Variovorax paradoxus: one gene and its partner. The protein of the gene in region 2 interacts with the protein of the main gene of each other region in a pairwise test. Links are inferred from orthologs where the notes say so. Each region holds a gene or a part of one and is shown on either strand. Other genes may lie near its edges.

Evidence for each region. Proteins that work in one complex are often made in the same cells at the same time.
Region 1: the proteins of NWF24_RS18065 (region 2) and secB interact in binary tests that used the Escherichia coli proteins (3 or more experiments, as listed by UniProt). The link is inferred for Variovorax paradoxus from one-to-one orthologs.

Annotation. Positions count from the first base shown.
Region 1 is NZ_CP102931.1:1,091,312-1,098,211, reverse strand. Bases 2,283-5,267 are described here. They hold secB (protein-export chaperone SecB), read right to left. Parts: upstream 4,015-5,267; coding sequence 3,550-4,014; downstream 2,283-3,549. Other genes in these bases: gpmA (2,3-diphosphoglycerate-dependent phosphoglycerate mutase), read left to right, coding at 4,913-5,267; NWF24_RS05220 (rhodanese-like domain-containing protein), read right to left, coding at 4,424-4,807; grxC (glutaredoxin 3), read right to left, coding at 4,142-4,402; NWF24_RS05235 (NAD(P)H-dependent glycerol-3-phosphate dehydrogenase), read right to left, coding at 2,475-3,515; nadC (carboxylating nicotinate-nucleotide diphosphorylase), read right to left, coding at 2,283-2,449. Outside these bases: NWF24_RS05250 (6-carboxytetrahydropterin synthase), read left to right, coding at 1-317; quinolinate synthase NadA, read right to left, coding at 445-1,563; more of nadC, read right to left, coding at 1,571-2,282; more of gpmA, read left to right, coding at 5,268-5,656; NWF24_RS05210 (S41 family peptidase), read left to right, coding at 5,781-6,900. UniProt on the Escherichia coli protein: One of the proteins required for the normal export of some preproteins out of the cell cytoplasm. It is a molecular chaperone that binds to a subset of precursor proteins, maintaining them in a translocation-competent state.
Region 2 is NZ_CP102931.1:3,798,651-3,806,744, reverse strand. The notes cover bases 2,285-5,268. They hold NWF24_RS18065 (response regulator transcription factor), read right to left. Parts: upstream 4,133-5,268; coding sequence 3,437-4,132; downstream 2,285-3,436. Other genes in these bases: NWF24_RS18060 (efflux transporter outer membrane subunit), read left to right, coding at 4,320-5,268; NWF24_RS18070 (HAMP domain-containing sensor histidine kinase), read right to left, coding at 2,361-3,410. Also shown: NWF24_RS18075 (LamG-like jellyroll fold domain-containing protein), read left to right, coding at 1-2,245; more of NWF24_RS18060, read left to right, coding at 5,269-5,738; NWF24_RS18055 (efflux RND transporter periplasmic adaptor subunit), read left to right, coding at 5,747-6,874; NWF24_RS18050 (efflux RND transporter permease subunit), read left to right, coding at 6,871-8,094. UniProt on the Escherichia coli protein: Response regulator member of the two-component regulatory system CpxA/CpxR which responds to envelope stress response by activating expression of downstream genes including cpxP, degP, dsbA and ppiA.

The DNA of each region.
Region 1 (6,900 bases), 2.7 Mb from region 2 along the record:
CGCTGAAGCGCGAGATCGAAGTCGAAGGCAGCCGCCGTATCCACGGCCACACGTACCACGCGGAGGTGTGGCTTGCGGGCGAGCGCGATCCAGTGACGGGGATGGTGATCGATCTGGGGTTGCTGCGCCGGCGGCTGGAAGAGGTGCGTGAGCAGTTGGACCATCACTTGCTGGACGATGTGCCGGGGCTGCATCCGCCGACGCTGGAGAACCTGTGCGTGTTCATCGCTGATGCGCTGCCCGACCTGCGGCCATCGCTGGCGCGCGTGCGCGTGTGGCGCGAGGCGCTGGGCGACTCCTGCACTGTGGACTTCTAGGTCTTGCTCCCTCTCCCCTTGGGGAGAGGGTTGGGGTGAGGGTTAGCGGCATCAAAGGCCGCGCGATGTTGTGAGGCCCTCGCCCTCACCCTAGCCCTCTCCCGCAAGCGGGAGAGGGAACAACGCTTCAGGCGGCGCCGATGCCAGCGACCAGGCTACCCGGCGCCTGCCCGTTCTTCAGCCCGGCGGTAAACGCCAGCATCCGGTCGATCGGCACCCGCGCCCTCAACCCCAGCACCGGGTCGACGTGAATCTCGCCCGCGCCCGTTTCCAGCGCATTCGCCAGCTCGACCAGCCCGTTCATCGCCATCCATGGGCAATGCGCGCAGCTCTTGCAGGTACCGCCGTTGCCCGCCGTGGGCGCCTCGATGAAGGTCTTGCCGGGGTTCAGCGTGCGCAGCTTGTGCAGCATGCCGCTGTCGGTGGCAACGATGAATTCGCTGGCGTCCATGCGCTGCGCCGCGTTCAGGATGGCCGAGGTGGAGCCCACCGCGTCCGCCAGCGCAATCACGTCAGACGGCGACTCCGGGTGTACCAGCACCTTCGCCTTCGGATGCTCCTTCATGAGCAGTTCGAGCTCCAGCGCCTTGAACTCGTCGTGCACGATGCAGGCGCCGTTCCAGCTGACCATGTCCGCGCCGGTCTGGCGCTGGATGTAGTCGCCCAGGTGGCGGTCGGGGCCCCAGAGAATCTTTTGCCCCGCCGCGTGCAGCGCGTTCACCACGTCGAGCGCGCAGCTGGAGGTGACCAGCCAGTCGGCGCGTGCCTTCACGGCCGCGCTGGTGTTGGCGTAGACGACCACGGTGCGGTCGGGGTGCTGGTCGCAGAAGGCGCTGAACTGTTCGACCGGGCAGCCCAGGTCGAGTGAGCAGTTCGCGTCGAGGTCGGGCATCAGCACGCGCTTTTCGGGCGAGAGGATCTTCGAGGTCTCGCCCATGAAGCGAACGCCCGACACCACCAGCGTCTGCGCGGCGTGGTCGCGGCCGAAGCGCGCCATTTCGAGCGAATCGCTCACGATGCCGCCGGTTTCCTCGGCAAGGTCCTGCAGGTCAGGGTGCACGTAGAAGTGCGACACCATCACCGCGTTGCGCTCGCGCAGCAGGCGGCGAATGCGCTCCTTCAGCGCGATGCGCTCGTCGGGCGAAGGCTCGACCGGCACTCGGGCCCAGGCGTGGCGCGTGTCGCAGACTGCGCCGGCCTTTGCGGCAGGCTGCTCGTAGTCGACGTCGATGACCGGAGACGACATGGGCGGATCAGCTTTCCAGGAAACGCATCGAGTAGTCGATGGCTTTGACATCCTTGGTCAACGCGCCGACCGAAATACGGTCTACACCGGTTTCGGCCAGTGCGCGCAGACCGTCCAGTGTGACGCCACCGGATATCTCCAGCACAGCCTTGCGGTCTTCGCCGGCTTCGTCGTTGATGCGAACGGCCTCGCGCAGCGTGGGCAGGTCCATGTTGTCGAGCAGCACCATGCGCGCGCCGGCTTCCAGCGCTTCGCGCAGCTGGGCCAAGGTTTCGACCTCGACCTCGACGAAAGCGGCTTGCGAGGCCACCGGCGCCACTGCGCGCAGGGCCGCAGCCACGCCACCGGCTGCGGCGATGTGGTTTTCCTTGATGAGCACGGCGTCGTAGAGGCCGATGCGGTGGTTCAGGCCACCGCCGGTGCGCACCGCGTACTTCTGCGCCAGCCGCAGGCCCGGAATGGTCTTGCGGGTGTCGACGATGCGGGCGCGCGTGCCGCGCACGGCGTCGGCGTAGAGGGCGGTCTTGGTGGCGACCGCGCTCAGCAACTGCAGGAAGTTGAGCGAGGTGCGCTCGGCCGTCAGCAGCGCGCGGGCGGCGCCTTCGATTTCGAGCACGGGCTGGTCGGCCGCGCAGCGTTCGCCTTCGGCACAAAGCCAGTGGATGCGCACTTGCGAATCGAGCTGCCGCAAAGTGGCCTCGACCCAGGGTGCGCCGCACACGACGGCGGATTCGCGCGCCAGTACGCGGGCGCGGGCGGTGCGGGCCGGGTCGACCAGCGACGCGGTGAGGTCGCCGTCGGCGACGTCTTCCTGCAATGCGCGGGTGGCATCGGACAGGGCCAGCGCGGCCACGGCCGACGCTGAAAAATCAAAGCGAAGGCTCATGGCTCTTTGTCTCTGCGTTTTTTTATCAAGAGGAATGGCGAGGGGAAGCCGCGGCGCCGGGCGGCACGGATTCCGGCACCGGGTCACGGCCGGTCAGGGCGGCCACCGCATCTTGCGGGCTCACGCGGCCGTCGAGCAAGGCGACCACGCCTTCGGCGATCGGCATCTCGATGCCGAGGCCGCGCGCGCGCTGCACCACGGTGCGGGCGCAGTACACGCCTTCGGCGACATGGCCCAGCGAATCGACAGCCTGCGCCAACGTGCGGCCCTGCGCCAGCAGCAGCCCGACCTTGCGGTTGCGCGACAGGTCGCCGGTGGAGGTCAGCACCAAGTCACCCAGGCCCGAAAGGCCCATGAAGGTTTCGGCGCGGGCGCCCAGCGCGAGGCCGAAGCGCGTCATTTCGGCGAGGCCGCGGGTGATGAGCGCCGCGCGGGCGTTGAGCCCGAGCGCGAGGCCGTCGCACAGGCCGGTGGCGATGGCCAGCACGTTCTTGACGGCGCCGCCCACTTCCACGCCCACGATGTCCTCGTTGGCGTAGACGCGCAGCGCGGGGCCGTGGAAGGCATCGACCAGCGTGTCGCGCACGGCGGCATGCGGGCTGGCGGCCACCAGCGCGGTCGGGCGCCCTTCGGCGACCTCTTGCGCGAAGCTGGGGCCGCTGAGCACGCCCGCTCTCAAATCAGGAGCAACCTGCGCCCAGATTTCGTGGGCGAGCAGGCCGAAGGATGCGGGAGAAGTGTCGAGCGCGGGCTCGACGCCCTTGCACAGCCACGCTACCGCCGCGTTCGTACCGCGCAGTGCGATGAGCTGTTCGCGCAGGGCGGCCATGGGGGTGGCCACGATGACGAGGTCGGCACCGGCCTGCGCCTGGCCGATGTCGCCCGCGCGCACGGCAAGCGAGGCCGGCAGTGCCAGCCCGGGCAGGTAGCGGGTGTTTTCGCGCGCGGCCGACATGGCGTCGGCCTGGGCGGAATCGCGCGCCCAGAGCGTGACCTCGTGGCGAGCCGCCGCGTTGACAGCGACTGCCGTGCCCCAGGCACCGGCGCCATGAACGCAGATCTTCATCGGCGTTGGCGACATCGAGGGCGTTGGGCGCTGTTTACTGCGCCAGGGTCGGCGCAGCCTGGCCGGCGGCCTGCGCCTGCTGCTGCTCGTACATCGCCTGGAAGTTGATTTCGGCCAGGTGCACGGGCGGGAAGCCGCCGCGCTGGATCACGTCGGCCACGTTGCCGCGCAGGTACGGGTAGACGATCTGCGGGCAGGCGATGCCCAGGATGGCGCCCATCTGCTCTTCCGGCAGGTGGCGGATTTCGAAGATGCCGGCCTGCTTGGCTTCGACCAGGAACACGGTCTTGTCGCCGATCTTGGTCTGCACGGTGGCCGACACGGTGATCTCGAAGATGCCGTCGGTCACGGGCTGGGCGTCCACGCCGAGCTGGATGTCGACGGTGGGCTGCTCCTGCTCCAGCAGGATCGCGGGCGAATTGGGTTGTTCGAGCGACAGGTCCTTGAGGTAGACGCGCTGGATCTGGAAAACGGGATCTTGGGCTTGCTGGTCGGCCATGGCTGAACTTTCGAGGATCAAAACAATGCCCGCCGGGGAGAGGTTCCCGCAGCGGGCTGCAGATGGATGAGCGGACGATTATCGCCCGGCGACCGCGCCACTTCCGTGACGCCGGTTGCTTTGTGTTTCAGGCGCCCTGCAGGAGCGGAACGAGGCCGCCGCGGCTGTCGAGGGCCATCAGGTCGTCGCAGCCACCCACGTGGGTGTCGCCGATGAAGATCTGCGGCACCGTGCGGCGCTGGGTGACTTCCATCATGGTGTTGCGGGCCTGGGGGTCGGTGTCGATGCGGATCTCTTCGATCTGCTCGACGCCCTTGGACTTCAGGATTTGCTTCGCACGCGTGCAGTAGGGGCAAACGGCGGTGGTGTACATCTTGACTGCTTGCATACGCTCTATCTCGGGGAGATTTCAGGCCTTTTCAACGGGCAGGTTAGCGTCTTTCCAGGCTTTCAGCCCGCCGGCCACGGCTTGGGCCTGCTCGTAGCCCAGCTTCTTGGCCATGGCCACGGCGCGCTGAGCGCGGGCGCCAGTGGCGCACACCAGCAGCAGCGGCACGGTCTTGTTCTTGACCGCGCCGGCGAGCTTTTCCTCGAGCTGGTTCAGGGGAATGTTCTTGGCGCCGATCATGTGGCCGGTGGCGAATTCTTCCGCCTCGCGCACGTCGACAAGCACCGCGCGCTCGCGGTTGATGAGCTGCACGGCACCCTGCGCCGTGAGCGTTCCGCCGCCCGCCCCCCGCACCAGCGGCCAGGCCAGCATGGCTCCCGAGCTGAGCGCGATCAGGATCAGCATCCAGTTCGCGGTGACGAATTCGATCAATTTCACGGGGGTTCCTTGAATGGCAAACCGGGGATTTTAGAATGCGAGGTTTCGCAAGCGCAGCCAAAGGCCTCCCACATGCACAAACTGGTATTGATCCGTCACGGCGAATCCACCTGGAATCTAGAAAACCGCTTCACCGGATGGACCGACGTCGACCTGACCGAGACCGGCGTGGAGCAGGCCAAGCAGGCCGGCCGGCTGCTCAAGGCCGAAGGCTACGACTTCGACGTTGCCTACACGAGCGTGCTCAAGCGCGCCACCCGCACCCTGTGGCACACGCTCGACGAACTCGACCGCACCTGGCTGCCCGTGGTCCATTCCTGGCGCCTGAACGAGCGCCATTACGGCGGCCTGCAAGGCCTGAACAAGGCCGAAACCGCCAAGAAGTACGGCGACGAGCAGGTGCTGGTCTGGCGCCGCAGCTATGGCACCCCGCCCCCGCCCCTGGAAGCCGATGACCCGCGCAGCGAGCGCAGCGACGTGCGATACGCCAAGCTGGCGCCTGAACAGATTCCGCTGACCGAGTGCCTGAAAGACACGGTGGCGCGCGTGCTGCCCTTCTGGAACGAGTCGATGGCGCCTGCCATCCGCACCGGGCGCCGCCTGGTCGTGGCGGCCCACGGCAATTCGATCCGGGCGCTGGTGAAGTACCTCGACGGCATCTCCGACGACGCCATCGTCGGCCTGAACATCCCGAACGGCATTCCGCTGGTCTACGAGCTCGACGACGACCTCAAGCCCCTGCGCCACTACTATCTAGGCGATGCCGCAGCCGCCGAAAAGGCAGCCGCAGCGGTGGCATCGCAAGGTAAGGGCTGAAAAGACGGTAAAGACCGCCCTGAATGCCCCTGCCCGGCGCTCCATCCGTGGAACCCCGGCAAACAAATTGCTTCCAAGCTGTGTATATTGATTCGACAGCCGCCGACAAGGACAACCACTCATGATGGGCCAGAAACTGAAGATCACCGGCTGGGTCGCCGCCGGCGCCGTAGCAGGCGTCCTGACCACCGTCTCGTTGCAGACAGTCGCACGCGGTTCGCTTGCGCCACTGCCGCTCGAGGAATTGCAGCAGCTCGCTGCCGTCTTCGGCATGGTCAAGAGCGACTACGTCGAGCCGGTCGACGAGAAAAAGCTCATCTCCGACGCCATTTCGGGCATGGTTGCCGGGCTCGACCCGCATTCCCAGTACTTCGACAAGAAATCCTTCAAGGAATTCAGGGAAGGCACCACCGGCCGTTTCGTCGGCGTGGGCATCGAGATTTCGCAGGAAGACGGCCTGATCAAGGTTGTCTCGCCCATCGAAGGCTCCCCGGCTTTCCGCGCCGGCCTGAAGCCCAATGACCTGATCACCAAGATCGACGACACCGCCGTGCGCGGCCTGTCGCTGAACGAGGCGGTCAAGCGCATGCGCGGCGAAGCCAACACCAAGGTGCTGCTGACCATCTTCCGCAAGGACGAAAGCCGCACCTTCCCGGTGACGATCACGCGCGAAGAGATCCGCACGCAGTCGGTCCGCGGCAAGATGATGGAGCCCGGCTACGGCTGGATCCGCCTGTCGCAGTTCCAGGAACGCACCGTCGACGACTTCGTCAAGAAGATCGACGACCTGTACAAGGAAGACCCGAACCTCAAGGGCCTGGTGCTCGACCTGCGCAACGACCCGGGCGGTCTGCTCGACGCGGCTGTGGCAGTGTCGTCGGCCTTCCTGCCCGAGAACGTCACGGTGGTCACCACCGACGGCCAGCTGGCCGAAAGCAAGTCGGTCTACAAGGCGGCGCCGGAGTTCTATCAGCGCCGTTCGGGCAGCGACCCGCTACGCAGCCTGCCGGCCGCGCTCAAGAGCGTGCCGCTGGTGGTGCTGGTGAACGAAGGCTCGGCCTCGGCCAGCGAAATCGTGGCCGGCGCGCTGCAAGACCACAAGCGCGCGACCATCATGGGCAGCCAGACCTTCGGCAAGGGCTCGGTGCAGACAGTGCGCCCGCTCGGCCCGGACACCGGCCTGAAGATCACCACGGCGCGCTACTACACGCCGAGCGGCACCTCAATCCAGGCCAAGGGCATCG
Region 2 (8,094 bases):
ATTGGCTTCCGTTCCGGAAAACAGGCGCCGGGAACTGCTGAAGCTCATGTTGGCCGGCTCGGTTACCGGCATGGCAATCGCGCTGCCCGGGTGCGGCGGCGGCAATGGCGCGGGCGCCACGGCCTTTCCGGCAACAGGAGGGAACGGGACATCGGCAGGTGCGTCGCCGGGCAATTCGTCGCCCCCAGCCAGTCCTGGCACCGCCGCTCAAAAGATATCCAGCTTCACCATTTCCGTGCTTCCTGATACCCAGTTCTATCCCAGGTATGCATCGGAAAAAATGGGCGAGCTCTATCAAAAACTGTATTCGGGAATAGATCCGAAATACGACAATCCATTCAAAACCCAAACGCAATGGATTGCGCAAAACGCCAAGCTGCTGAAAATGCCATTCACCATCCATCTTGGCGATATCGTTGACCAGTCCTGGTATTACACATCGGAAAAATCGACCCCCTGGAGCGCCTCGACCGATCTCGTTGGCAATGGCCAACTCGGCAATGGCCAGGTCACGAAGGAATGGGAGCTTGCAAGCCAGGCAATGCAGGTGCTCGAGGCGGCCCAATGCCCTTATTCAATCTGCGCGGGAAATCATGACGTAGGAGCCATCGGCTCCGATATGCAATGGGGCCCGGATTGGGGAGTCGGCGTCACCGGATTCGCCAACAACGACGGCTACCAGGACGGCGGCAGTCATCGCGTGGGCCTGTTCGAGCCCTACTTGCAGGTGTTCCCCGCGGAGCGCGCGAAGAGGCAGGCAACCTTCGGCGGAAGGCACGCTTCCGGTTTCCACGAATATCACGTCTTCGAAGCCGAAGGAAACAAGTTCCTTGTGCTGTCGATGTCGTGGCGAGCATCTGACGATGCAATCGCCTGGGCCAACCAGGTCATCCAGGCGAACAAGACGCTCCCCGTCATCCTGGTGAATCACCAGTTGGTTGGCATCGGCAGCGACGGGAAGACCGCAGCCGATACCGCCTATTCGAATTACATGTGGGACAAGCTCATCAAGGACAACGACCAGATCTTCATGGCGGTCAGCGGCCATTACCACGGCTCCTGCACGAGCACGAAGAAGAATTCGCGCGGCAACGATGTCTACCTGATGGTGGTGGACTACCAGATGGCCTACATGGGCGGCAACGGTCTCATGCGGATGTTCGAGTTCGATCTCACCAACAAGAAGATCATTGCCAGCTCGTTCTCTCCATGGGTTCCCCTGAAGCCGGCGGCCACGCTCAACGAGTTCGACGCCGCCTGGCTGTCCGACTCGAACCAGTCCTTCTCGCTGGACCTGGATTTTGTCCGGAGGTTTGCTTCCTTCAATCCGAACTTCACCGTTGCGGACGGTTCGTCGGACTCCGGCCTGACAGACGCGGCCAAGAAAATCATTCTGACGAACTACAGCCAGCCGCCGCAGAAAGCCGCAAGTCTTCCGTCGAGCACCGAGGACTACCCGAAGGTCGGCAGCACTCTGGCGCACTGGCGCTTCTTCAATGCGTCGGCAGCCGACGGGGATCTTTTTCCCTATCAGCCCGGGCAGCAAATCCAGGACAGTTCGGCTGGAGGAAAGAACCCGATTTCGGTGAACACGTGGATGGGCTCGCCCGGTGATCTGGTGTGGTCGACAAGCCATCATCCGCTGTCGGCCGCGCCCGGAAGCCTGCGTTTCCTGAATGCCACGAAGACCAGATCTTCCTACTTCACCACCGACCAGAATTCGGCGCTGAACGTGGAAACCTTCCCCTCGGGCTACACCATCGAGGCATTCGTCAATATCGATCCAGGTTTCGATGCGACGACGAATGGATGGATGGGCATCCTGTACCGCCTGGGCGCGCGGTCGCAGCTGCCTGGTTTCGGATCGGGCGAGGGCGATTGCGCACTGATGTTCGCCTTTTCAAACCTGATGGAATTCCAGTGGGAAATTGTCCCGGTGAACCAGGCGACCAATCTGACCTGCTGGTCTGGAGGCGTGTCGGCCGGCCAGTGGCTGCACATTGCCATCGTGAACGACCCGTCCGCGTCGTATGCGACCACCATGTACGTGGAAGGAGCGCCCGTCCTGCGGAACAACACGAACATGCAGGGCATTCAATACGTGAGCCCCACCGAGCAAATTGCCATCGGCTGCGGTCAGTGGGCCGGGAACATGTCGACCGGCTTCTTGGGAAGCATTGGTGAAATCCGCATCGTCGGCGTACCCCTGACTTCCGACAAGTGGCTGACGGCCAGGGCAACCTGATCTGACCGCCGGGGCCGCGTGCCGCCGTTTGGCCGACACAAGTTATGTAGAGGTGCCATCCATCCGGCGAAGCTTCATGGCCATGCGGGCACCGCAGAGTCGCGTGACACCTGCCTCACTCGAAGGGGGCGGACGCTCCTTGGGGAGAAGGCAAGATCAGCTTCACCAAAAGGCCTCCGCCTTCGCGCGGCGATGCCGTGACGCTTCCGTTGTGCATCTGCATCGCGCGACGAGCAATGGCCAGGCCGAGGCCCACGCCGTGCACCTGCTCGCCTTCTTCGGCACGGAAGAAGGGCTCAAAAATCTTTTCCAACAACGAGGGCGACACGCCCGGGCCGCGGTCAGCCACCGCGATGACGAGAGCACCTGTCTGCGAATCGACCTGCACATTGACTTCCACGATGCCGCACGGCGGGCTGTACTTGACGGCGTTGCGGATGACGTTCTCGAAAGCGCGATAGATCAACTCGCCATGCACTTCAACGACGAAACTTCCGTGAGCGTCGGTGCTCACGCGGCGACCCGTGGCGCGGGCTTCGAAGTCGGCATCTTCCGTGATGTCGTCCAGCAGCTCGATCAGATCCACCCGCTCCAGTGGCGCGACAGACGCACCAGCCTCCAGGCGATGCAGCGTGAGCAACTCCTCGATCAGGCCATCAAGTCGCTCGCTTTCGTTCTTGATGCGAAGAAGCATGGCCTCGGTCAGCTCGGGATCTTGTCGTGACAGACCGATGGCGGCTTGAATTCGAGTCAACGGGGAACGCAGTTCATGAGAGATGTCGTGCAGCAGAACACGTCGCGATTCCACGACCAGTTGCAACTGTTCGGCCATCCGGTCGACGTCCCGCGCCAGATCGGCGATCTCGTCGCGCCGGCGCCCCATCAGCGGTGATATGCGGGTGTCGAGATGACCCTGAGCAACGCGGTGAAGCGCCCAACGCAAATGGCGCAGCGGGCGAGACAGGTACCAGGAAAGCGCGAGGCCGATCACCAGTATGGCAATGAGCCCGGAAAGCAGCGGGACGATGGGCGTGTAGCCAAGGGACGGCATGCCGTCCGGCTGCGGCGGAGGGAATGGGTGGTTGGTGAACGTCAGGTAGGCGGCTGTGCCGAGCATCGACAGGATCATGCTCAGCGACAAGGCAAGCAGGAGCTTCCAGAACAACCTTCCGACTGTTGGCCTGAGTGGCATCAGCCCTCCAGCAACTGGTAGCCCAAGCCGCGCACGCTCTGAATCCAGGATTGGCCGTCCGAGCGGGACCCGAGCTTCTGCCTGATGGCGCTGATGTGCACATCGATACGACGGTCAAAACGTACGAGCGAACGGTCGAAGGCTTGCAGCGAAATGTCCTGCTTGCTGACGAGCTTGCCCACATGGCTTGCAAGCACCTCCAGCAGGCTGAATTCCGTACCCGTGAGTTCGAGTGGCTCGCCGTGCCACGTCGCCCGGCGGCTGCCGGGCCACAACACAAGTTCTCCCGCCTTGAGCACGCGCGGCGCGGACGATGGCTCGGCGGCAGCTCTTGTTTCCGTGCGCCGCAAAATTGCGCGTATGCGTGCAACCAGCTCGGCCGGCGTGCATGGCTTTGACACGTAGTCGTCGGCGCCCATGTTCAGCCCGACGATCTTGTCGACATTGTCTCCGCGGGCAGTCAGCATGAGGACGGGCACTGCGCTGCGCTCCCGGATGCGCCGAAGCACCTCGATGCCAGACAGACGCGGCATCATGATGTCCAGCACCACGATGGAATAGAGGTTGGTGGCTGCCTCGCCAGCACCGGTGCCGCCATCGTGCACGGCGCGAACATCAAAGCCCTCGTACCCCAGGTACTGGGACAGCATGGTGGTGAGTTCGACGTCGTCGTCGATCAGCAGGACTCGGTGCATGGCTTGGTTCTGGGCAAGAGACAACAGTTTGGCATCAGATGCTGCGTCGATGGCGAACCACGGCCATTTTTTACCCAGCTTAACTCTCCCGAACCGCATCCAACAGAGGCTCTTCCTACGATGGGTTCGAACGAAGAACCCTATGCATGCTTCTCAAATTCTCTCCCCCGGAAGGCGGGTGCGCGCGATGGCGCTGCTCGCTCTTGGCGTCATGCTGGCCGGCTGTGCGGCCGGTCCGGAATATCACCCGCCGACGCCATCGGTGGCCGCAACCTGGCAGGCGGTGGTGCCGCACGATGGCAGTGTCAGTGCGATGGTCAACTGGTGGCGCCAGTTCGACGACCCGGTCCTTGGCCGGCTGATCGTGCAGGCGGAAGCCGACAGTCCGAGTCTGGACAAAGCTTGGACGAAGATCGAGAAGGCGCGCGCAACACTGACCACGACGCGAGCGGGCGGCCTGCCCAGCCTGAGCGGCAGCGGTTCGCTATCGCGCGCAAGGCAGCAGACGACCGAAGGCAGCGCGCCAGTGCTTGCCACCAGCCGCAGCGCCGACCTCGATGCCTCCTGGGAAGTGGATCTGTTCGGCAAGGTGCGCCGCAATGCGCAGGCGGCGCAGGCGCGCATCGATGCGCGCGTGGACGATTGGCACGACGCGCGAGTCTCGCTGGCGGCCGAGGTGGCCGACACCTATGTGCAGTACCGCGCCTGCGGGCTGCTGGCCCAGGCTTATGAGCGCGAGCTGGCCTCGATGACCGAGACCGAGAAGGCCACCGCCGTTGCGGTGCGCGCCGGATTCACTGCGCCTTCCGATGGCGCGCTCGCGCGAGCCAGCCTGGCGAGCACCACGTCCACGCTGCTGTCGCAGCGCGCCGAATGCGAACTGCTGGTGAAGTCGCTCGTCAATCTCACTGGCTTCGATGAGGCCGCGCTGCGAGCCCTGATGGCGCACGCTGGCGCACAGGTACCGCAGCCGGCCGCGCTGGCAGTTCCGAGCGTGCCCGCTCAGGCCCTGCGCCAGCGACCCGATCTGGCCTCGAGCGAGCGGGAGCTCGCGGCTTCGAGCGCCGAGATTGGCGCCGCGGTGGCGGATCTGTACCCGAGCCTTTCGCTGACTGGATCGATCACGGTCTCGGCCTCCAACCTCTCTTCGTCGGTCACCACTTGGTCCCTGGGCCCGTCGCTGTCGATTCCGATCTTCGACGCCGGCAAGCGCCGCGCGGCAGTGGACAGCGCGCAAGCGAGCTACAGGTCGGCGCTGGCCGACTACCGGCAAAGTGTGCGCGACGCCGTGAAGGAGATCGAGCAGGCGCTGGTCCGCCTGGACAGCACGGCTCGACGCGCAGACCAGGCCGGGCAGGCGGCGCAGGAATATCGCCGCTACTTCGAAGCGACGGAGGTGAACTGGCGTGCCGGCGGCGCAAGCCTGCTCACGTTGGAAGAGGCGCGGCGCTCGGCGCTGTCCGCCCAGGTCGATGAGATCGCGCTGCAGCGCAACCGCGTCCAGTACTGGATCGCTCTCTACAAGGCGTTGGGCGGCGGCTGGCAGCCCGATTCGCCCGCGTTGCCGCCGCAGGCGGTGGCGGCGCAGCAGGCAAACAATCAATGAGGTTTACCGTGAATCGAAAGTTCTTTATCGGGACTGCGGCACTCGCCGTGGTGCTCGGGCTGGGGCTTGTCGCCTGGCTGGCCCGCCCGGCCGGGGACGCCCGCGTGCCCGGTGCCGAGGCCCGGGCCCCTAGCGTGCTGACGGTCGAGGTGGTCGCCCCCCAGACGCAGAATTGGCCGCAGACACTGCAGGCGAGTGGGCCGGTCTCGGCCTGGCAGGAGGTCATCGTCAGCCCCGAGACCGGTGGCCTGCGCATCGCTGAACTGCTGGTGGATGTGGGCGCGAGCGTCAAGCGCGGCCAGCTTCTTGCGCGGCTGGCGGACGCGACCGTCAAAGCCGAAGTGCGCAAGCAGGAAGCCGCTGTCGCGCAGGCCCGCGCCACGCTCGACCAGGCTGTCTCCAACACACGGCGCGCGAAGATCGCCGAAAGCAGCGGCGCGCTGTCGGCGCAGAAGATCGAGGAGTACCGGATCACCGAGGCCACCTCGCGCGCTTCGCTCGCTTCCGCGCAGGCCGAGCTCGACAGCAGCAAGCTCAAGCTCATCCAGACGCGCATCGTCGCTGCCGACGACGGCATCGTTTCCTCGAAGTCGGCGGTGCTGGGCAATGTGGTCAGTGCGGGCGCGGAGCTGTTCCGCCTGGTGCGGCAGGCCAAGGTCGAATGGCGCCCGGAGCTCGATGCCCGGCAGGTCGCTCTCGTGCGTGTGGGTCAGATCGCACGCGTCACATTGCCCAGCGGCGAGCAGGTGGAGGGCAAGGTCCGGCTGGTCGGCCCGACGCTGAGCACCACCACCGGCCGTGGCACGGTCTACGCGAGCCTGCCCGCCGCCAGTGCGTCGCGCTCGGGCATGTTCGCCAACGGCACGCTGGAACTCGACGCCAAATCCGCGCTCACGCTGCCGCAGTCGGCGATCGTGATGCGCGACGGCCGCTCGTATGTGTACGTGGTCGGCAGCGGTGACAAGGTGAGCAGCCATCCGGTCGCCACCGGACGTCGCCAGGGCGACCGCATCGAGGTGCTGTCCGGGCTCTCGGGCGATGCGCGCGTCGTTGCCGGCGGAGGCGCTTTCCTGTCGGAGGGCGTACAGGTCACGGTGGCCGGCGCAGCCAAAGCGCAGACAGGGGGCTCGCAGTGAACTTTTCCTCCTGGTCGATCCGCAATCCGGTTCCCTCTGTTCTGCTGTTCATCCTCCTCACGGCCTTGGGTCTGATCGGCTTCAAGAGCCTGCAGATCCAGGATTTTCCCGACACGGATTTGCCGACCATCCAGGTCTCGGCCACGCTCGAAGGCACCGCGCCATCGCAGCTGGAGACCGAGGTGGCGCGCAAGATCGAGGACAAGCTGGCTTCCCTGACGCGGCTGGACCACATCACCACCAAGATCACCGATGGCACGGTGAGCATCAGCGTCAGCTTCGAGATCGACAAGAACAGCGAAGAAGCGCTGAGCGAGGTCCGCAACGCGGTGGACAGCGCGCGCGCCGATCTGCCTGCCAGCATGGCTTCGCCCACGGTCTCGAAGCAGACTTCGGCGAGCTCGGCGTTGCTGACCTACACCGTCGAATCGACCAAGCTCGACGACCAGGATCTGTCCTGGCTCGTCGACAACACGGTGACCAAGGCGCTGCTGGCCGTCAAGGGCGTCGCCAAGGTCGAGCGTGTTGGCGGCATTGATCGGGAGGTCCACGTGGACCTCGATCCCACGCTGATGGCGGGCCTGGGCGTGACGCCGTCCGACGTTTCCACGCAGCTCAAGGCGGTGCAGAAAGAAAGCTCGGGCGGTGAGGGGGCCGTGGGCGGGCAGAAGCAGTCCACGCGCACCATCGTCACCGCCGGCACGGCCGAGGAGATTGCCGCGATCACCGTGCCGATCTCGAATGGACTCTACGTGCGGCTGGACCAGATCGCGCGGGTCAGCGACATCCATGCCGACCGCACGACCATGGCCTTTCGTGATGGCCGGCCGGTGATCGGCTTCCAGGTCACGCGTTCGCGCGGCTATTCCGACGTGGGCGTGGCCGAGGCCGCGCGCAGCGCTATCGAGCGCTTCTCCAAGGCGCACCCCGAGGCGAGCATCACCGAGGCCTCGAATACGGTGACGCCGATCGAGGACAACTACACAGGCTCGATGCACCTGCTGTACGAAGGTGCATTCCTGGCGATCCTGGTGGTGTGGTGGTTCCTGCGCGACTGGCGCGCCACGCTCATCTCGGCCACCGCACTGCCGCTGTCCATCATTCCGGCCTTCGGCTTCATGGCGCTGGCGGGCTATTCGCTCAACGTCATCACGCTGCTGTCGCTGTCGCTGGTGGTCGGCATCCTGGTGGATGACGCGATTGTCGAGATCGAGAACATC